4 regions of the Cytobacillus sp. Bac17 genome follow, and region 1 is predicted to be linked to each of the others. Evidence: riboswitches for the same ligand, from Rfam matches in the RefSeq annotation. Region 1 holds a riboswitch; each other region holds the start of a gene.
The links. Region 1 has a riboswitch for S-adenosylmethionine ahead of NR125_RS08955 (methionine ABC transporter ATP-binding protein). Riboswitches for the same ligand answer to the same signal wherever they lie in the genome.
Positions count from the first base shown of each region.

Region 1 (5,291 bases):
CGGCCGTCTTACATCCAAACAGGCAGGAACAGTGGGCGGGAAGATTGGCGGAAGTATGGTGAAGGAGCTTATTCGGATGGCACAGGAACGGATGAAGGAACAGTAGGTAATCGTGAACTTCGGGAAAAGAATGAGAAAATTGGGGAAACGCGGACTTAATTTACGGAAAATATTCAGCAAATTAAGGAAAGAAACCTCCAAATTGAGGAAAAGACTCACTAGAATAAGAAAAAGCTATCCCGCAAAGAGGATAGCTTTTGTTCTTATTCAGCGGCTTTCCGCTCTAGAAATTCCTGTTTAATGGATTTAAGCAGCTCCTGGTCTGTTACCAGCTGGAAGGCAGTGAGTGCGAGCCCTTTTGCCCCGGTTATCAGTGCTTCGTCTCCTTTTACAGATGCTGCAGCCTCACGAAACGGAACTGTATGGGCAACAAGATCATCTGCACCAATTTTAATATAAGGATGAATGGTTGGCACCACTTGGCTGATGTTGCCTGCATCCGTCGAGCCGATTCCATCTCTGTCCCCTTCAACGACCGTTTCTCCCAAGTCTTCAATCACTTCTTTAAACACTTGGTCATATGTCTTGTTTAACAGCAGGTTATCAACTTCATTTTGAAAAGCAATAACATTGAGCTTTGCTCCGGTTGCCAATGCGGCGCCTTCAGCGACAGCTTTAACCTTCCGTGTTACCTCATTAAGACTGGTTCTGGTTGTAGCACGGATGAAGAATCTGGCTTTTGCATACTCAGGGATAATATTTGGAGCATACCCGCCATGAGTAATAATGCCATGGATTCGTACATCATCCTTTAATTGCTGACGAAGGGCATTAATTCCGTTAAATAGCTGAATAACTGCATCAAGGGCATTGATTCCTTCCTCCGGTGAAGCTGCCGCATGGGCAGGCTTACCGATAAACTCGAAGTCAAGCGGATCAACTGCCAGTGATGAACTGGTCAGGCGGCTATGGTTTGATGGATGAACCATTAGGGCAGCGTCAATGCCTTCAAGTAAGCCATGCTTCACAAAGCTGCCTTTTGCACTTCCATTTGGCCCGCCTTCTTCTGCCGGGGTTCCAAATACTACTGCCTCTCCTCCGGTCTCATCAATAACCTTGCTCAATGCAATGGCTGCTGCCACACTTGTTGTGCCAATGATATTGTGGCCGCATCCATGACCCAGCCCGGGAAGGGCATCATATTCTGCAAGGAATGCAATAGACGGCCCTGGTTTATCGGATTTTTTCCGGGCAAGGAAAGCTGTTTCATGCCCGGCCACTGCCCGCTCAACTTCAAAACCTTCCTTCTCAAGGATGCCTGAAAGCAAGCCAGAGGCAAAAAACTCCTCATTTCCTATTTCCGGGGTCGCATGGATCTGGTGGCTTGCGGAAAGATAAAGTTCTTTATTTCCCTCAACATTTTTCTTGATTGCTTCTTTCAGTTCAGATAGTGCTTTTACAGGTGCCGCCATCATTGTTCCTCCTTTATAAATAATTTTTTACCAGCCAATATCACTTAAAGGAATAAAAGTCGGGATCATGCTTCCGTCATATTCCTTCGTAATGAAATCAGCTACATCATCTTCCTGGTAAAGTTCAGCAATTCTCTTAAGCGTTTTGTTATCCTTGTCTTCTGTTCGGACAGCAATGATATTTACGTATGGAGTAGCAGTTTCACTTTCAATAAAAATTGAATCCTTAGTTGGGTTAAAGCCTGCATCTACGGCAATTCCGTTATTGATTACAGAAGCAGAGACATCCGGAAGTGCACGCGGTGTCTGCGCTGATACCATTTCTACAAATTCAAGGTTCTTCGGATTTTCAACGATTTTATTCAAGTCCAGGTTTCCGTCATAGTCCTCGGATAATTTAATCAGGCCGGCTTCCTCCAGTAAAAGAAGGGCTCTTCCGCCATTTGAAGCATCATTTGGAATGGCAATTTTGCCGCCTTCCGGAATGTCTTCTGCCGATTTTACTTTTTCAGAATAAAGCCCCATTGGTGCTAAAACAGTTGTCGCTATTGGGGTAAGATCCATATTATGCTCTTTAATAAAAGTGTCAAAATAAGCGACTGTTTGGAATGCATTCACATCAAGATCGCCTTCTGCAAGGGCAACATTGGGCTGCACATAGTCAGAGAATGTCACAACTTCAATTTCAATGCCTTCCTTTTCAGCCTTTTCTGCAATAAAGTCCCAGATGCGTGTATCAGAACCGCTTACACCTAATTTAATCTTCTTTGTTTCTTCTCCTCCAGTTGTGCTTGAGCATGCTGCAGTGAACACACCCAATGCTAAAATAATGAATGTTAAGAATAGTTTTTTCATGATGTATTTCCTCCTTATTTATCTTCTTCTGATTTTTTTGGATAAGATATTTCCGAATGACTGCAGGCCCTGAACCATGACAACTAAGATCGCAACGGTAATCAGCATGACTGTTGTATCGAATCGCTGGTAGCCGTAGGTAATGGCGAGGTCACCAAGCCCGCCGCCTCCGACTGCCCCAGCCATGGCTGATGCTCCGACCAATCCGATTGTTGCAATTGTAAAGCCTAATACCAGCGAACTAAGTGCTTCCGGAATCAGGAATTTTAATATTATCTGGCCTGGTGTTGCTCCCATTGCTTCTGCAGCTTCTATGACTCCCGGATCTACCTCAAGCAATGAGTTTTCTATTAATCTTGCAATATATGGCCCGGCATAAAAGACTAGCGGCACTACGGCTGCAGCCGTACCTATTGATGTTCCGACAATCAGCCTGGTAATGGGGATAATGGCCACCATTAAAATGATGAAGGGAACTGATCTGAAAATATTAATAATGCTGTTTATGATATTAAAAACAACGAGGTTTTCCAGCAGATGCCCTTTCCTTGTTACGACAAGCAATATACCAAGCGGCAGTCCGATAACAGCTGAAAACAGCAATGAGAATGCCACCATTTGAATCGTTTCGATTAAGGCTTCGATGATTTTTTCCTGATTAACTAGCACGTGTTGTCACTTCCTTTATTGAAACTTTTTCCTGGCTGATGTACTGAATAGCACGTCTGATTTCACTGTCCGGACCCTGGAATTCGACAATCAGGTTGCCAAACGGTGTTCCCTGAAGTTCAGTAATATTTCCAAACAGGACGTTGAAGTCGATATTAAACTTTTTGGCAACCTGCGAGAGGAGCGGCTGCCCGGCAGAATTTCCAACAAAGTTGATTCTAAATACCTTTTGAAGCCCTTGCTGTTTTTCAATCACTTCTTTAATGGAGTCAGGTATTTGATCATTCATGACAGTGCTGACAAAGTTTTTCGCTGTTTGCGTCTTTGGTGATGAAAAGACATTGAAGACGGTTCCTTCTTCGATAATTTTTCCTGCCTCTATTACAGCGACACGATCACAGATCTCTCTGATTACAGACATTTCATGGGTAATGATCAGTATAGTAATGTTGTATTCTTTATTTATTTTTTTCAGCAGCTGCAGGATAGAGCTGGTTGTCTGCGGATCCAGCGCTGAAGTTGCTTCATCACATAATAGAATGGAAGGCTGGGTCGCCAGCGCCCTGGCAATTCCGATCCGCTGCTTTTGCCCGCCTGACAGCTGATCGGGATAGCTGTTTGCCTTGTCTGCAAGCCCCACGAATTCTAATAGTTCATGGACACGCTTTTTGATGTCATCTTTAGGGATCTTACCCAGTGTGAGCGGCATCGCCACATTGGCAAACACTGTTTTCGAATTTAAAAGGTTAAAATGCTGAAAGACCATCCCGATGTTTCTTTTCACTTCGCGAATTTCTCTTACAGATAAAGCCGTCAGATCATGTCCACTGACAATGACCTTTCCTGAAGTCGGCTTCTCCAGCCAATTGACACAGCGGATCAAAGAGCTCTTTCCCGCACCGCTGAAGCCGATCACACCGAAAATCTCACCTTTGTTAATCTTTAAGTCTATTCCATTTAAAGCAGCTACCTGCTGTCCTCCGCTTTCATAGATTTTCTTTAAATTCTGAAACTCTATCATTCAGCATCTCTCCTTTTCTAAATGTTATATATAATTAATCCTATGGGAAAACTAAGAATTATATCCTGAAATTTACCCCTTCTAACAGAAGAGGTTTTTTGAAGTCCCCTCCTTATCTTTCAGGCTATCGCCTGCTGGATTTGGCACAGTGCAGTCTGCCTGCTGCCGAAGCTTCATTGGGCCAGGTCCCTCTGCTTCTCTCGATAAGAATTATTCATATGTTTATGAATAGAATCTTGATGCATTTTTTTCGGATAAAAACAAAAACCCTCTTCTAAAGAAAGAAGAGGGCGGCATTTATCAATGGTCCTCTTCTTATCTTTCAAGCTACGCTTGCTGGATTTGGCACGGTACACTTTTGTCCGCTGCCGAGGTGTCATAGGGCCAGTCCCTCAACCTCTCTGGATAAGAAGATTTTTATTATTCGGTTGTTTAATATGCTTATTACTTTACCACCATAAAGAAAAGGATGTCAATCATTATTTTTCAAATATTTTCACTTGGGCCATTTTTAAAAATTTCCGTTACTTTAACAGAGCTGTCTTTACGGTGAATAATCATCACACCTGCCAGAGCGATTATACCACCCGCAACGGATAACATAGTCGGCACCTCTCCCAGCCAAACCCAAGCAATGACAAATGCTATTGCTGGTGTCAGATAAAGAGAGCTTGTCGCTTCAGAAGTCCCTCCTATGGACGCAAGAAAAGCTAGGGCAATATATGGAATTACCGTTGGAAAAATCCCCAAATAGATGACACTTAAAGTGGATTCGGCCGATGCATGAAAGATCTCATTACCAAGCCCAGGAAGATAAATCAGCATAAAACCAGTCCCTGCCCATACCGTATAGGATGTAAATGACAAAAATCCGTATTTATTAAAATATTTAGTCTGAAACACGAAATAGATGCTTTCTGAAATGGAAGCAAGCAGGACAAATAAAATACCGGTTTGGATTTCAAACCCTCCTCCTGCACCAAGCGAAATAAGTGCGGCACCAGCAAAACTGACTGCGGAACCAGTCCACCTGACCCTTCCAAACCTTTCCCTTAAAAATAAAGCAGCCAACGCAGCCGAAAAGATCGGAGTCATTGATACAATCAAGCTTGCCGGCCCTGCGCTTACTGTTTTTTCCCCAATGTTGAGAGCTGTATGATAAACCGTAAAACCAAGGAATCCAAGTATAAAAATAGCAGGAAGATCTTTTATATCCGGAAGACGCATCCTTGTCAGCAGTGCTAAGACACCAAGTGCAGCCGAACCAACTAAAA
Region 1 is NZ_JALJRC010000004.1:196,671-201,961, forward strand. It holds gene NR125_RS08935 (alpha/beta-type small acid-soluble spore protein) at 1-106, shown strand, start outside; gene NR125_RS08940 (M20 family metallopeptidase) at 264-1,472, opposite strand; gene NR125_RS08945 (MetQ/NlpA family ABC transporter substrate-binding protein) at 1,500-2,327, opposite strand; gene NR125_RS08950 (methionine ABC transporter permease) at 2,346-2,996, opposite strand; gene NR125_RS08955 (methionine ABC transporter ATP-binding protein) at 2,986-4,017, opposite strand; SAM riboswitch class I at 4,127-4,227, opposite strand; SAM riboswitch class I at 4,330-4,429, opposite strand; gene NR125_RS08960 (DMT family transporter) at 4,504-5,291, opposite strand, start outside.

Region 2 (5,291 bases), on a different contig from region 1:
ATATGAATGTCTGTTCCATACTGAGCTAATTGCAGCTTCCTTGCCACAGATTGAGATGCTAAGTTGTCCTTAGAAGTGCTATATAGAGCAATGCGTCCTTGTATCTGAACTTCTGCAGCCCAGGCCTTTGCAACATCTGCACTGTATGCTCTTCCACGGTAGTCTTCATGTGTAAACAAACTTGCTTCGTCGGCTTTTGAAGTCTTCCTTGCACTACAGCAAATTGAAACTGGTATATTGTCTTCAATTATTACAAAACAGGGTTGCTTGTATTCAAAGTCTTCATAGGTATATGGAAACTGAGACTTTAAAATTTCTTTGTTTTCATGAGTTATTTTAATTGCTCTTGAATAAGTCCTGTCCCTTACATCAGGAAATACATACGCTGGCCCAGTCCATACATTGCTTAAAAGATGGTCAATGCTTAATGCCTTTATTATTTTCCCTGGATGAGCACCAGGGTTAGCTCCTATAACTTGGTCTAACTTCTCTACAGTACTCTTATCCAGTGAGTTTGAATACCTTACTATACTACCCATTCTAGTGGCACCAATGAAAATTCGTGGCGCTGCACCGTAAGGGGGTTCATTCACAGCTATCACTCGATTTTCACTATCATGTCTAAATAACACATTCACATGAAGCTCCATCAATTCTAAATCAGAGATCATACTATTCCTCCGCAATCTTCATTTCTGTCTAATATTCAAGATTACACTGTCATCTCCTGCAGCGTTTTCATTTATAGTCCAATCCTATGTATGGATAATTCCTTTATCTCTTAACAACCATATCTATATTTTTAGAGCTAAATCAATAAAATCCCACCTATTTTTCCAATTTCTAACCTGCCCAGTTTGTAAAAAAAAGCTGCCTGGTTTAGGCAGCTCTCTTAAGCACTAAAGAAGCAATCCCTCTCATCGCAAGATTGATTGGGATTGCTTCTTTATAAAACATGCTGCAGTAAAAGACAATAGGACCTGCTATAGCAGGTCCTCACAAATTAAGCCGTTGCAGTTGCAGCGTATTTTTCTTCCAATGTCTTCTTTAACAATGAAGCTAACTCAAGCATTCCATATTTTCCAGCTTTCGCTTCTGCTTCAGAGTTATAGTTTGTGTTTGTATTAATATCATAAGTAAAAATGTCACCTTCAGCATTTCTGATAAATTCAATGCCAGCGACTTGAATATGATTCCTGGCCAGAACGTCTTTATATTTTTCTAAAATTTCGTCCTCAAAACCTTCAATGATCTTGAACTTTGGCCTCTCTTCTGCTTCTTCTCCAACAGGGCAGAATAAGTCGCCAATCTGGCATGCGTCCGCAGGGCATAGTTCAAATCCTTCCGATGTATCAACCCTGACGGCATAAACAAAGTTGCCTCCGACAAATTCACAGCGGGTGATATAGCTTTCAGGAGATTGAATATATTCCTGAATAAGGGTAATGCCATCAACAGGCTCTTCGAAGGAAGGTCCCTCCACATAAGCTTTTAGAGCTTCAATACTATGGAATAATTGAACACCCAGGCCTTTACCGGCACGGTTATGCTTCGTGATAAACGGCTGTCCGGCAAATGCTTCGGCTGCCTTAATAATATGTTGTTTTCCAACCGCTGCAATCGTTTTGGGAGTCCTGACACCAGATTTGTTTAACTCCAAGTACTGCAAAACCTTACTAACTTCAAGCTTCAGAGCGCTCGTTCCATTCAACACTGTACGGCCATGTGCTTCAAGCCAGGCCAATACTTGTCCCGAAAATTCAGCTGCAAAGCGATGATCACGGGTATGAGAAGAAGCACTCATCCGGCTATAGAAGATTCCTTCTGGAGGTTCTGCCGATAAATCTACCGTTCCTTCGTCTAAATGCCATTCTTCATAAGGAACACCCAGTTCCTCCAGCCTTTTTGTCAAATGGACTGTCCACTCACTATTTTCATGAATTACATATACCTTGCTCATTATTATGGCCCCTTTCTAGCTCTTTATTAAACTGCGTTTTTGTTCCACTAATGGCATAACCGTCTTTGCAAAGCGTTCCATTTCCTCCAGCTGAGGTGAAAATTGCAATAATAATAAGTCTAGGCCAGCTTCTTCATATTGTAAAATCCGATCAGCAATTTGCTCTGGTGTTCCTACTAAGTTTGGCCGCAGACCTCTGTTAGAGACAGAGTAATCCTGCAGCTGAATCTGCTGCTCTAATTGTGACTTTGTAGTGAAATCCTTAAAACCGGCGTAACCGCTGGAATCCTTCACAGCCGTGATTTTTTCAAGCTCAGCAAGAGCTTCTTCTTCTGTATCACGGCAAATAACATAAGCAGCCATTCCGAAAGAACTGAATGGCGCATTGCCCGTTTGTTCACGCCGTGCCTTCATTTCTCCTATTTTCAGATCAATCTCCTCAGCCGTTCCGCCGTGCATAACATAAGCATCACATTTTTCTGCAATGGTCTGCTTGCCTTTTTCGCTTTCACCGCCTGCATAAAGAATCGGGTTAGGTCTTTGAACTGGCTTTGGAGCAAGCTTCGTGTCCCTTAAGTCGTAAAATTGACCGGAATAATGGAAGGTTTCTTCCGTCCATAACCCTTTTAGAACATCAATGAACTCCTCAGTGCGGGCATAACGCTCATCATGTTCTGTAAAAATACCGCCATATTGACGCGCTTCTTCGGCCCACCAGGCAGAAACCACATTTAGAGTAAAACGGCCGTTGCTGATTTGATCAATATTGGCTGCCATTTTTGCTGCTACAGCAGGATTATGAAAACCAGGGCGGACCGCGGTCATAATTTCAATTTTTTCCGTCACGGCTGCAAGTGCGGCTGCCGTGGACCAGGCTTCAAGAGAATCATGGTCCGGTCCTTTAATATCATTTAAATATAATTCAGCTATTAACGTAGTCGAGTATCCCCATTTTTCAGCCGACTGAATGACGTTTTTAGCATATTCAAAGGTTGGCGGCATATTTTCGTCTTCTACATTTCGCAGCCAGCCTCCAAAAATCGGCAACCAGAAACCATATTTCATTTTTCTTCTCTCCTCTTGCATTTTTAAATATCTACTTTTCGCATAACTTAAGTTGGATTTATAAACAATTAAAAAACTCTCCTCCTAAGAAGAGAGTTTTATCAACCCTCTTCTCATCTTTCAAGCGATGCGCTTGCTGGAATTGGCACAGTATTCATCAGAACCTGCTGCCGAGGCTTCAAAGGGCCAGTCCCTCCACCTCTCTGGATAAGAAGAAAATATTCAATTTTTTAATTAATTAAAGCGATAATAATTTAAATTCACCCAATTGTCAATCAATTATTTCTGAACTCTAAATACTAATAAGGATTATCCTTATATAATGACACTCTTAATACATATCCTTCTGGGTAAAATTCCAAAACGCAACAGCAAGACAGGCGGCAGCCCAAATCCCAAGCATGGTTAATGAAAATGGCAGTGACATCCCTTCAATCGGCGGAGCTTGACCTTCTAAGTAGTTAATCAGATCAAAGTTCAAGTTCACTAAATACTTGGAGCTCGTCCAGCTCGAACCGATAGAAGATAACAGGGTGCCTGCGATTAACACGGCCATCATCGCCCCAATTCCAGTCGCTGTATTTTTCACCAGAACCGATATCATGAGGCTTATGGTTCCAACAACCGCTGTTACCACCCAGGCAAGCCCAACTGACATCAGCAGGTATTCCCACATCGACAGGATATGGATGTATTCCGTTGAAAACTCACCAGATGCAGAAGCTTGAAATCCGGTCAAAATAGGTGCAGTCCAGCCATCATAACCGAGCACGATTCCTGAAACCCCATAACAGACAATCACGGTTGCCGCCATCAGCAATGACGTATACAGCAAAACCGTCAGCCATTTAGCCATCAGGATTCTCCATCGTTTAACCGGCCGGGACAGCAATGTTTTGATGGTGCCATCATTATATTCCCCGCTCACAATATCAGCCATTATAATAATAATGAATAAAGGCAGGACAAGCGTAATTCCCTGTGAGAAAAAGATGCGGATAAACGTAGGGGCTCCAGGATAGTTTGGGTTAATATCGTTGTCCAGATAATACTGCTTTTGCTTCAGATCAAATTCAAGGAACTGTCTAAACTCGTCCTGGATTCCGCTCGATGCCAGCCGATTTTGCCGATCGACAATCTCCTGCTGAAGCTCCACTCTCCAGTCCAGAGTACCCTGTTTTTCGATTTTCTCCTGTATCTCCCGGTATTGTGCGTATGTAAACATAGAGACTAGAATGACTAAAATAACGATGACAACCGCCATGCGTTTTTTGGAAGCAATCTTCATCACTTCATTATGAATCAGGCCAACCATATTTGGATTAGACAATATGATCGCCTCCTGTCAAACTAATAAATAGATCCTCCAATGTCTGCACTTTCCTTTCGATCGTCCATACATCAATACCCGCCTTCATTAAAGCTTCATTCAGGAGCGAGGTTTTGCTATCATCCATAAGAGTGTGTATAGTATGGTCATCATATAGTTCTGCAGCCTGGACATATGGGGATTCTTTAAGAATAGCAAGTGCACGAAAAGAATCACTGACTCTCCAATCCACACCAGATGACAGTGCACCAACTAAATCGCTGACGCTGCCGACCTTCACGATCTTCCCATGGCTCATAATAGCCACACGGTCCGCCAGCAACTCGATTTCACTTAAAATATGACTGGATACGAGCACCGTTAGGCCCGTATCATCGACCAGCTTCCTGATAAATGTCCGCAGATCTTTGATTCCCATCGGGTCCAGTCCATTTGTAGGTTCATCCAGTATCAGCACATCCGGACGGCCTAACAATGCTTGTGCAATACCAAGGCGCTGACGCATTCCCAATGAATAGGTCCGAACCTGATCATCAATTCTTACAGTCAGATCAACCAAATCAATGACCTCTTGGATCCGTTCTTCATCCACATCAGGCAGCATCCGTGCAAAGATTTGCAGGTTTTCGCGGCCGCTCAAATACTTATACAGCTCTGGATTTTCGACGATAGAACCGAGGCGCTGCATCGCTTGAACAAATTGCTTTCTTACATCAAAACCACATATTTCAACCTTCCCGGACGTTGGCTTAATGAGCCCAACGAGCATCCGGATCGTGGTGGTTTTACCGGCACCATTAGGACCCAGGAACCCAAATACTTCTCCTGGATAAATGTCAAATGATATATTATCAATAATCGTTTTCTTTCCAATGATTTTCGTTACATTTTCCAATTGAACTGTCGGCTTTAAGCTCATAGCATCACCCTTGTTCT
Region 2 is NZ_JALJRC010000032.1:38,045-43,335, reverse strand. It holds gene NR125_RS24565 (GNAT family N-acetyltransferase) at 1-671, opposite strand, end outside; gene NR125_RS24560 (ATP-grasp domain-containing protein) at 1,004-1,960, opposite strand; gene NR125_RS24555 (LLM class flavin-dependent oxidoreductase) at 1,976-3,025, opposite strand; SAM riboswitch class I at 3,136-3,239, opposite strand; gene NR125_RS24550 (ABC transporter permease) at 3,357-4,340, opposite strand; gene NR125_RS24545 (ABC transporter ATP-binding protein) at 4,348-5,274, opposite strand.
Region 2: it holds a riboswitch for S-adenosylmethionine, as region 1 does, so the genes downstream of both, NR125_RS24555 (LLM class flavin-dependent oxidoreductase) here and NR125_RS08955 (methionine ABC transporter ATP-binding protein) in region 1, are expected to answer to the same signal.

Region 3 (5,291 bases), 130 kb from region 1:
GAGACGATACAGCCCTCTTCTTATGAAGAGGGTTTTTTCATAATATCAGACTTTTTTCTTTGAAATTTGATAACTGTCTAGCTCCAGGCACCTTGCATTTTTCTTAGTTTTTCGATAAGAAATACTAAAATTTTTATAGAGGAGAGAAAGCAATGACTGATAAACAAAAAAATTACCGTTTTGAAACAATTGGAGTGCATGGGGGACTGAAGCCAGACCCTGTAACTGGCGCAAGGGCGGTACCGATTTACCAGAACAATGCTTACCAGTTCAAGAATACAGATCACGCTGCAGATCTCTTTGCTCTTAAAGAGCCAGGATATATTTATAGCAGGATACATAATCCGACTGTAAGTGTATTTGAGGAAAGAGTGGCCTTGCTTGAAGGAGGAGTTGGTGCCCTGGCTCTTGCAAGCGGACAATCTGCCATTACGCTTGCCATTTTAAACATAGCTGAAGCAGGGGATGAAATTATTGCTGCGTCCAATTTATATGGCGGTACTTATAATTTGTTTGCAGTCACACTTCCCAAGTATGGAATTAAAGTGAAACTGGTTGATCCAAAAGAGCCGGAAAATTTCCGTAACGCGATTACAGATAAAACAAAGGCCATCTTTGCCGAAACGATAGGGAACCCAAGCTTAAAAATCCTGGATATTGAAAAGGTAGCAGCAATTGCACACGAGAATGGTGTGCCGCTGATTGTCGATAACACTTTTGCTACACCTTATCTATGCAGGCCGATCGAACATGGGGCTGACATTGTTATACACTCTGCGACTAAATGGCTGCTAGGCAATGGAACAACAATGGGAGGAATTATTGTAGACGGAGGAAAATTTGACTGGAATTCCCATAAGTTCCCGGGCTTTACAGAGCCAGATCCCAGCTACCATGATATTGTCTATAGCGAAGCAATTGGCGAGGCGGCTTATATTATCAAAGCACGCGTACAGCTTTTGAGAGACTTAGGGCCTGCTATGAGTGCGCAAAGTGCATTTCAATTCACACTGGGGCTTGAAACTTTGCATGTACGGATGAAAGAGCATGTTGCCAACACGAAAAAAGTAGTGGAGTATCTAGAGGCGCATCCAGCTGTTAATTGGGTCCTGTATCCTGGAAATGAAAGCCATCCGGATAAAAAATTGGCGGATAAATACATGCCGAAAGGAGCAGGAGCTGTGGCTGTGTTTGGAATTGCTGGCGGAAGAGAAGCAGGTGCCAAGCTAATAAACAGCCTGAAGCTTTGGGCACATGTGGCAAATGTCGGGGATGCAAAGAGCCTGATTATCCACCCTGCAAGTACAACTCACCAGCAGCTTGATGAAGAAGGTTTAAAAGCTGCGGGAGTGCCGGAGGATCTAATTCGAATTTCTATCGGAATCGAGAATGCGGAAGATTTGATTGAAGATCTGGAACAGGCGATCGAAGCAGCTGCAGGCATTACATCACTTTCTGCAAAAGCATAAAGGAAAATTTACCATTCATTTTTTTCCGAAAGTTTAAAATTTCTTCGTTGACACCTTTTTGATGGCTATGATACGATAGCAAACGTAATTAATAAACTGCTTAATTTATTAAAATATTAATTGAATATAAATCGTTACGCTCTTATCAAGAGAGGTGGAGGGAAGTGCCCTATGAAGCCCGGCAACCGTCAATTATTTGAAATGGTGCCAATTCACTCAAAGCATAGCTTTGACAGATGAGAGAAAGGACTTAATTTTTAATGCCTTTCTGCTCATGTGCAGAAAGGCATTTTTGCTTTTAGCGCATGAAAGCCTATAAGGAGTAAAAAATAGGGGAATATAAGCAGTCTAATAATTATAATCTGTATCTTTCGATTAAAGAGGTGACAATTCACGTTGATTTCTATAAAAGATGTACAGAAGATTTTCTCTTCAAAAAAAGGCCAGGTAAAAGCTGTTGACAATGTAAACCTGGAAGTAAAGGAAGGAGAAATCTTCGGAGTTATCGGATATAGCGGTGCAGGTAAAAGTACCTTGATCCGCATGCTGAATGGGCTGGAGCTTCCTACCCATGGCAGTGTGACAGTTGCAGGAAATGAGGTTTCAAAGATAAAGGGAAGCAAGCTAAGAAAAGCGCGTCAGGAAATAAGCATGATCTTCCAGCATTTCAACCTATTATGGTCGAGAACGGTAAGAGAGAATATCGCTTTTCCGCTTGAAATTGCTGGTGTTTCCCGGCAGGAAAGGCTGAAAAGGGTAGACGAGCTCATTAAACTCGTTGGCCTCGAAGGAAGAGAAGATGCCTATCCTTCCCAGCTCAGCGGCGGTCAAAAACAAAGGGTTGGAATTGCTAGAGCCCTTGCCAACAATCCAAAAGTACTGCTTTGTGATGAGGCGACATCTGCACTTGATCCGCAGACTACAGATTCCATTTTGGAGCTGCTTGTTGACATCAATGAGCGTCTGGGCTTAACGATTGTCCTAATTACTCATGAAATGCACGTTATCCGTAAAATCTGCCATCGGGTTGCAGTCATGGAAGGCGGCCGAATTGTTGAAATCGGGCCTGTATTGGATGTATTTAGGAATCCCAAAGCTGTGATTACAAAGCGGTTTGTACAGCAGGTGACAGAGCCTGAAGAAACTAAGGAAACGATTGATCATCTGGTCGATTTGTATCCAAAAGGAAAAGTAGTGCAATTAGGGTTTGTCGGCGAATCAGCTGAACAGCCGTTGATTACAAACCTGATCCGTAATTTCCAGGTAACCGTAAATATCCTTCAAGGAAAGATTTCCCAGACACAGAATGGTTCTTACGGTACTTTATTCATCCATGTTGATGGAGAAGCAGAGGAAGTTGCAAAAGCCATTGAATTTATTCATTCTCAGCAGGTTGGCGTGGAGGTGATTTCCAATGCTTAACGAATGGTTTCCAAATGTGAAATGGGATTCCATGTGGGAAGCTACAATGGAAACCCTATATATGACAGCTATTTCTGTTCTCGCAACTTTTATTTTAGGTGCAATTCTGGGATTGCTGCTCTTCCTGACTTCCAAGGGTAACATCTGGGAAAACGCAGCAATTAATAAAGTTATTTCTGCTTTCGTCAATATATTCCGCTCAATTCCGTTTATTATTCTGATCGTGTTATTGATTCCATTTACCAAGTTTCTTCTAGGAACAATGATCGGGGAAGATGCAGCACTGCCTGCATTAATTATTGGTGCCGCCCCTTTTTATGCCCGTATGGTGGAAATAGGCTTGAGGGAAATAGATAAAGGTGTAATTGAAGCGGCCAAGTCTATGGGGGCAAAAACAAGCACGATTATCTGGAAGGTTCTGCTTCCGGAATCAATGCCCGCCCTTGTTTCAGGAATTACCGTTACAGCCATCGCGCTTGTTGGCTACACGGCCATGGCCGGTGTCATCGGTGCTGGCGGACTTGGAAACCTTGCTTACCTGGAAGGATTCCAGAGGAGCCGCAGTGATGTGACGCTTATGGCGACTGTCATTATTCTAATCATCGTATTTATCATCCAGTTTATTGGAGATATCATAACAACTAAATTAGACAAACGTTAAGGAGAGATTCATATGAAAAAATGGTTATCACTTGCTCTTGCACTTGCAGTAGCACTTGTTCTTGCAGCTTGCGGAACGTCAGAAGAAGACGGCAATGCCGGTGAAGGCGGAGAAAGTAAAGAAAGCACTAAAATTACAGTAGGGGCTTCCAACGTCCCACACGCTGAAATCCTTGAAGAGGCAAAGCCATTACTTGAAGAAAAAGGCTTTGAACTTGATGTTGTACCATTCCAGGATTATGTATTGCCAAACCAGGCTCTTGAGTCTAAGGAGCTGGATGCAAACTATTTCCAGCACATTCCTTACCTTGAGTCACAGAAAGCTGAACATGGATATGATTTTACAAATGCAGGCGGAATTCATATCGAGCCAATCGGAGTATATTCTCAAAAATATAAGAGCCTTGACGAACTTCCTGAGGGTGCATCTATCATCATGAGCAACTCAGTAGCAGACCATGGCCGTATACTTTCCATGCTTGAAGCAGAGGGACTTATTACTTTAAATGAAGATGTAGAAAAAACCGAAGCAACTCTGGAAGATATTAAAGACAATCCTAAAAAGTTAAAGTTTGATACTGAATATGAAGCTTCACTTCTTCCTCAAATCTACAATAATGAAGAAGGGGATGCAGTCCTGATCAACTCCAATTATGCAATTGATGCCGGATTGAATCCTCTTAAGGATTCAATTGCAATTGAAGACAAAGATTCCCCATACGTAAATGTAATTGCTGTCCGCTCAGGCGATGAAGAAAAAGAAGGAATTAAAGCTCTTGTAGAAGTGCTTCGTTCTAAAGAAATTCAGGATTTCATTCTTGAAAAATATGAAGGTGCCGTTGTACCGGTATCTGAGTAAGAGTTAAAAAAGCAGGCGTCTATGCGCCTGTTTTTTTTATAGTATAGGTATAATTTTTGAACGTCGATAACAGTCCAGTTCTAGCGCCTGCCTCCTCGAAGGTCGGGAGTGGGCAGGGCGCTTCCGCTTTAATTGCCATATCTCAGGCCCGCTTCCCGTATAGATTGAATAGTAATCAAACATACTAACCTTGAAACTATTTCGAAATGGAGTGGAGCCGAATGGAACATTATCATGAACCTTCAAACTCGATAGAAGCAGCCCTTCATGACTATAAAGTTGGATTGGGTGTTTTCACTGAAAAAATGCCTGATTTAGCACAGCATTATAATGCTTTTACAGAAGCCTGTTTTAAGGAAGGGGTTTTATCCCAAAAGGAGAAGCAGCTGATTGCCCTTGGAATCAGCTTATATTCTCAGGATGAATATTGCATTATTTATCATACGAAAGGATGCATCGATCAAGGTGCGTCAGAAGAAGAAATTCTAGAGGCAGTAGGAGTTACTGCAGCTTTTGGCGGCGGTGCCGCAATAAGCCAGGCGGTTACGCTTGTCCAGGAGGCTATGACAGAATTAAATCAGCAAAATCATTAATAAGCAGCTCCTGCTCAATAGCAGGAGTTTTATTTTTTTTATGATAATTTCAGAAAATTATTGAAACAACCATTAATCCAGAGGATATGGCCAGTATTTTAAGAATGCGCATTATGAAAGCGCCTCATGGGTTCTCGTTCCTTATTTTGCTAAAAAAATCAGGTTTTTTCCGCTTTGTGCGGGGTATATGGTGAGTGTTAAGATTTTAGATGTAAAACTAAATGCGAAAGCATAAAAACCGAAAGGATTGATTCATTATCAGTCAGTTACAGCTGAACTACACGAGTG
Region 3 is NZ_JALJRC010000004.1:71,066-76,356, reverse strand. It holds gene NR125_RS08310 (O-acetylhomoserine aminocarboxypropyltransferase/cysteine synthase family protein) at 153-1,469, shown strand; SAM riboswitch class I at 1,609-1,712, shown strand; gene NR125_RS08305 (methionine ABC transporter ATP-binding protein) at 1,866-2,891, shown strand; gene NR125_RS08300 (methionine ABC transporter permease) at 2,884-3,552, shown strand; gene NR125_RS08295 (MetQ/NlpA family ABC transporter substrate-binding protein) at 3,565-4,410, shown strand; gene NR125_RS08290 (carboxymuconolactone decarboxylase family protein) at 4,632-5,003, shown strand.
Region 3: it holds a riboswitch for S-adenosylmethionine, as region 1 does, so the genes downstream of both, NR125_RS08305 (methionine ABC transporter ATP-binding protein) here and NR125_RS08955 (methionine ABC transporter ATP-binding protein) in region 1, are expected to answer to the same signal.

Region 4 (5,291 bases), on a different contig from region 1:
AAAGCAGGAAAAAGAGAAACAAAAGGAAGCTTTCGAAAGTGTACAGAAAGAGCTTGCAAACGAGCATCAGACCATCATTGATCTGCAGGAAAAGTGGAGCCAAACGTACTTGGAATGGAAGCTATCAGCTGAGCAAAATATTAAGGAGATTAGCTTCTTTATTGATGGTGCGGTTTTTCCAGCCGCTGAGAAAGCAGAAGCTTCTGAAGAGGTTCCGCGATTATCATCGCATATGCTGGAAGAAATCATTGGAAGCATTGAGGAGCTTAAACAGCTGCAAAAATCAAAAGAAGAACAAGCCAGTGAATTGCTGGCGATCCAGGCGACAAGAGAATCGGAGCAAAAACAGCAAAAGAAGCTGGAGAAAAAACTTCATGCTCTTAACGAAGAGTGGAAGGATGCGTCTGTACCGGATGAACCTATGAGTATTTTGGAAAAGATGGTTCAAACAGCTGCAAAGGAAACAAAGGCAGCAGAGAAAGAAGAGCGAGAGCAGGGAACAACTGTAACAGTTGCTGACACTTCTTTAAAGCATGCGAAGGCGCAGCGTGATAAGACTGTTAAAAAAGTGGCCAAGCATGATAAACAGCCTGAAGAATGGGAAGAACTTGATCTGGAAGTGAAGACGGTTGAGATTACAGACCAGACCAAACAGACGAATGCAGAAATTAAGAAAACGGAAGAGCGCAAAAAAGAGACGGAGCAAAACATTGCTGAATTTGAAAACAATCAATTGCATCTATCCGTAATCCTTAAAGAGGAAGCAGCAGCTTTTACGGATGAAGATATTGAAAAAATAAAGAGCCAGGGAAAGCAAAGCATCATTTCCTGGAGTGAAAAACATCAGGGTATCCAGGATGAAGGCCAGGAGAAGCACGCAAAAATTGAACAATCCCTGCGCAATTTAAAACTCAATATTGAAGGCAAGGATTGGGAGATCCGCTTTAAGAATGAAGTCTTAACTACGCTTGATCATATGGATACAAGGCATTACGCACATATTCAAAGTGTTGTCCAAAACATGAAGCGCTTCTCACAGAGCGGCTTAGAGCAGCTGGAACGCGATAAAGAACGGGCAGAAAAGGCGCAAAACTTCTGGGCAAGCCGTGCGAGTATGAAGGTGATGAGTATTTCGGAAGCGATTCGCTCGATGATTGCGAAAATGAAGCTGAAGAATGAACGAGGGTCTTTCCCGCTCGTCCAGCTCAAAGAAGACATCCTGCCTAAAAAAGCGGAAGATATTGAACCTTTACTGAAACAGCATTTTGTTTCGGCCATTAACAAAATTACGAAACGATTCGAGATGATTGATGACCATAATCTGGAGCTGGATCAGGAAATCAAACAGCTCATCAGTGATGAGCAGATTTTATTTGTCTCCCTCAGGAATCGTTACCCGGAACTGCTGGTATATAATATGCGTACTGATAATGCCTTCATGTATGGAAAACCGCAGCGTGAGCATTATTCAACCTGGCAGACGATCAACCAGGGTTCAAAGACTAAATCGGATGGCAGCGGCGGCCAAAAGTTATCTGCCCGCATGGTCATGATGATGATGCTTCTTTCGGTTAAGAGTGAAACTGATCAAAGCTGGGTTCCGTTAGTCTGTGATAATCCGTTCGGACAAGCGGCTTCTGCCCATGTGCTTGACCCGATTTTCGCTGTAGCTGATAAGCTGAAGTTTCAATTCATCGTCGTTACTCCGCCTGAGTTGGTAAAAACAGAGATCAGCCAGAGGTTTGATGCGTACTATAAATTGGATTTCATCCGGGAAAAAGGGAAAGAGATTGTGTCGGATACGATTGTACCGGCATTTCGAATTTATCAGGGAGAGGAAGCAGTTCATTAGATTAAAAGAATTAAAGTATTGCCATCTTGCAAAAAATATGCAATACTTGGTTGAAAATAATATTTTATACAAATTCTTATCCAGAGAGGTGGAGGGACTGGCCCTGCGAAGCCTCAGCAACCCCTGATTATGTCAGGAAGGTGCTAATTCCAACAGAGTTGACGCTCTGGGAGATAAGAGGTCGTTTTTGATAATAAAGGCCTCTTATAAAGAGGCCTTTTTTTGATGTTCTTTTTAGGTTGATCTCGGTTTAGATAATAACGAAGAAAGAGGAGGAAAAACAAAATGGAAAACAGTGTTATACAGGTACCGGAAGCATATTCGAGAATATTACAGGATTCTGATGTGCTGGGTTTCGGGCAATCATGTGATCGAAAAACAGGGTTTTTACTAAAGGGGCTGGCTGCCTCCAAACCAGGAGGAAGCTTTTTGGAGCTGGGCACAGGTACGGGGGCATCTGCTTCCTGGATCATAGATGGGATGGATGAAAGCAGTAAGCTAACGACCGTTGACATAGATTCGACAGTTCAATCCATCGCGAAAAAAAACCTCGGGTATGACAGCAGAATTACATTTTGCTGTGAGGACGGAGCAGCTTTTATTCAAAACCTGTCGGAAAGGTTCGATTTTATTTTTGCAGATACGTGGCCAGGGAAATTTGAGCTTCTGGACAAAACCCTGGATCATTTAAATATCGGCGGTTTTTATGTGATTCATGATGTGTTTCCGCAGCAGAAATTGCCTGAAGAATTTCGGATCAAAGCCACTAAACTCCTGAAAACACTGCAGGACAGACCTGACCTGGACATTACAGAATTGGATTGGTCTACTGGGCTGATACTGGCAGTGAAGACAGCGGTTTGATAGTTTATTAAGGGGGGACGTTCCATGAGTAGCGTTAAAAATCAGGTTAAACATGTATTGTATGAAGGTGAAACCATTATTGAATGTCTAAGCTGTTCATTAGTGGCTCATTTCTGTTTAGCACCGCATCCAGGCTTCTTTGCGGCAACAAACAAAAGACTGCTGTTTTATGGAATTCCTGCATCAGGAACAACCAAGGATTTAGTTGAAGAATTTGCGTATATCAATTTAACTTCCATTGAAGAAAAAAGGGGAATCACCGGCAGGCATATTCATATGTACTATAACCAGGACTTGTATAAATTTCAGCAAATCCAGGGGATGAATATGTTTGATTTTATGGCAGCGGTTAAGGAAAAGATGTGTATGTTTGCTGCTTCGGCAAAAGAGCGTTATCCCGTAGGATAAACGCCCTTTTAAATTGTGGAATTTATAGCTTAGCTTAGTTGCTCAGACAACTTTTCCATGATTTAGTGATTAACTGGACTCCTCTCTCAATCTCGTCCATCGAGGGTGCGCCATATCCAATCATCACATGATGGTTTGGCTTGTGCAGCTGATACATAGGCGAAACAGCATCGATTTCAACACCTGCCGACTTTGCCAGTTCAATTGCTTTCGCTTCAGTCAATCCTTCGGGTAATTTCACGATGATATGCAAGCCCGCTGTATCTCCAATGATGTCAAAGTGGTCTCCTAAGTGTTTTGACAGGCTTTCTATTAAACAGCTCCGCTTGGATCGATATAACGTTCTCATTTTTTCTATATGAGATGTATAAAGTCCTTCTTCCATAAATTTTGCAGCAGCCTGCTGATCGATTCTTGAAACATTCGTCTTTTGGTAAGCATTAAATTTTTCAAAGTCTTGCTGCAGAGATACTGGCATAATCAGATAGCTGATCCGAAGTGATGGCAGCAATGTTTTTGAAAAGGTGCCAAAGTACAGTACCCGCCCGGTTGAATCCAAATGGGACAATGCCGGGATTGGTGCCCCTTTGTAGCGGAATTCAGAATCATAGTCATCCTCGATAATATAAGCGTCCTGTTTGATTGCCCAATTTAACAGCTCAATCCTTCTGGCAATAGACATAATTGTACCGGTAGGGTATTGATGAGCAGGTGTCGTATACAATAATTTTATTGGCTCTTCAGCATCAGGCACACAGCATCCATCCTCATCCACAGAAATCGGATAACAAGGCAGCTGTAATTGATCAAAAACAGATCTTGCCCGAATAAAACCTGGATCTTCAATCCCGATGGCTTTCCGCTTAAAAAACAAACAGACATTTAACAGCTGCGGCTGAAATCCGCTGAATAGATACACTTGTTCCGGCTGACAGGCTAGCCCTCTAGCTTGCTGAAGGTATTGTGCAATTTGAACACGCAAAGAATATTCACCCTGCCACGGGCCATTGCTGGCATTGGATTCCTTAAGCTCTTTTCGATAAAGTCTATTCCATTGTTTGTAAGGAAATGCAGAGGCATCTATCTGCCCATTTTTAAAATTAATGAGAAACTCTTGCTGATCTCTTTTCTCCAGGCCCATTGTATTAATCTGACTATAATGCATTTCATCCTGAATTTCAGAAACAAAATAGCCTTTGCGTTCTGCTGAATAACAGTACCCTTCACTCTGCAATTGTTCGTAAGCCATCTGAACAGTTATGATGCTTACGTTTAATTGTTCAGCCAGCCTCCGCTTTGCAGGAAGTCTTGCATGAGCTGACAATTTTTTATCTAAAATCGCCAGCCGAATTTGTTCATAGATTTCTTTATACTTTATTCCATTTTCCGAAAGCAGAATTTGAAGCTCCATCAAATCATTCCCTGGTATTATATTAAAATTCATTTTTGGTTATTTTTATCATACCAGAAATCGGTTTTAATTGATTCAAGGAGAGTGATAGCATGCGAAAATTAGAAAACAATGTTGTGCAGTTAATTCCTATGGAACTTGATCATGTTGAAGGAATTTGTGAAGCAGCTCAGGATAAACGAATATGGGACCATATGTCTGTTGATTTAACTGAGAAAGGCCGGGTCATTCATTATGTCAAAGATGCCATACAAAGACGGGAGCAAGGCACCGATTTTGCTTTTGTCATTATCCATAAAAATACAGGGAAGATCATTGGCGCTACTTGGTTTCTCGATATTTCAGCCCAGCATAAACATCTAGAAATCGGCTCCACTTGGATGAACCCTATTTATTGGCGCACGAATTTCAATACAAACTGTAAATATTTGTTATTGAAATACTGTTTTGAAGAACTGTCACTTAATCGCGTCCAAATCAAAACCGGACATGAAAACATCCGATCACAGAAAGCGATAGAACGAATCGGTGCGGTAAAAGAAGGCATTCTTCGAAATCATATGATAAGAAAAGAAGGGACTATTCGTCATACTGTCCTGTATAGTGTCATAAAGGAAGATTGGGCAAAAGTAAAAAAACTTTTCCAGGAGCACTTGCTTATATAGTTTTTGTGGAGCATCTCAGGCAAGAAGTTTATAATGAATAATAAAACTGCTGGAAGGGTGTGGATACAATGAGTGCTGGTTCTTTTTTTCC
Region 4 is NZ_JALJRC010000001.1:342,628-347,918, reverse strand. It holds gene NR125_RS01750 (coiled-coil domain-containing protein) at 1-1,852, shown strand, start outside; SAM riboswitch class I at 1,926-2,032, shown strand; gene NR125_RS01745 (O-methyltransferase) at 2,138-2,716, shown strand; gene NR125_RS01740 (PH domain-containing protein) at 2,741-3,124, shown strand; gene pdxR (MocR-like pyridoxine biosynthesis transcription factor PdxR) at 3,159-4,568, opposite strand; gene NR125_RS01730 (GNAT family N-acetyltransferase) at 4,628-5,200, shown strand; gene NR125_RS01725 (aminotransferase-like domain-containing protein) at 5,269-5,291, shown strand, end outside.
Region 4: it holds a riboswitch for S-adenosylmethionine, as region 1 does, so the genes downstream of both, NR125_RS01745 (O-methyltransferase) here and NR125_RS08955 (methionine ABC transporter ATP-binding protein) in region 1, are expected to answer to the same signal.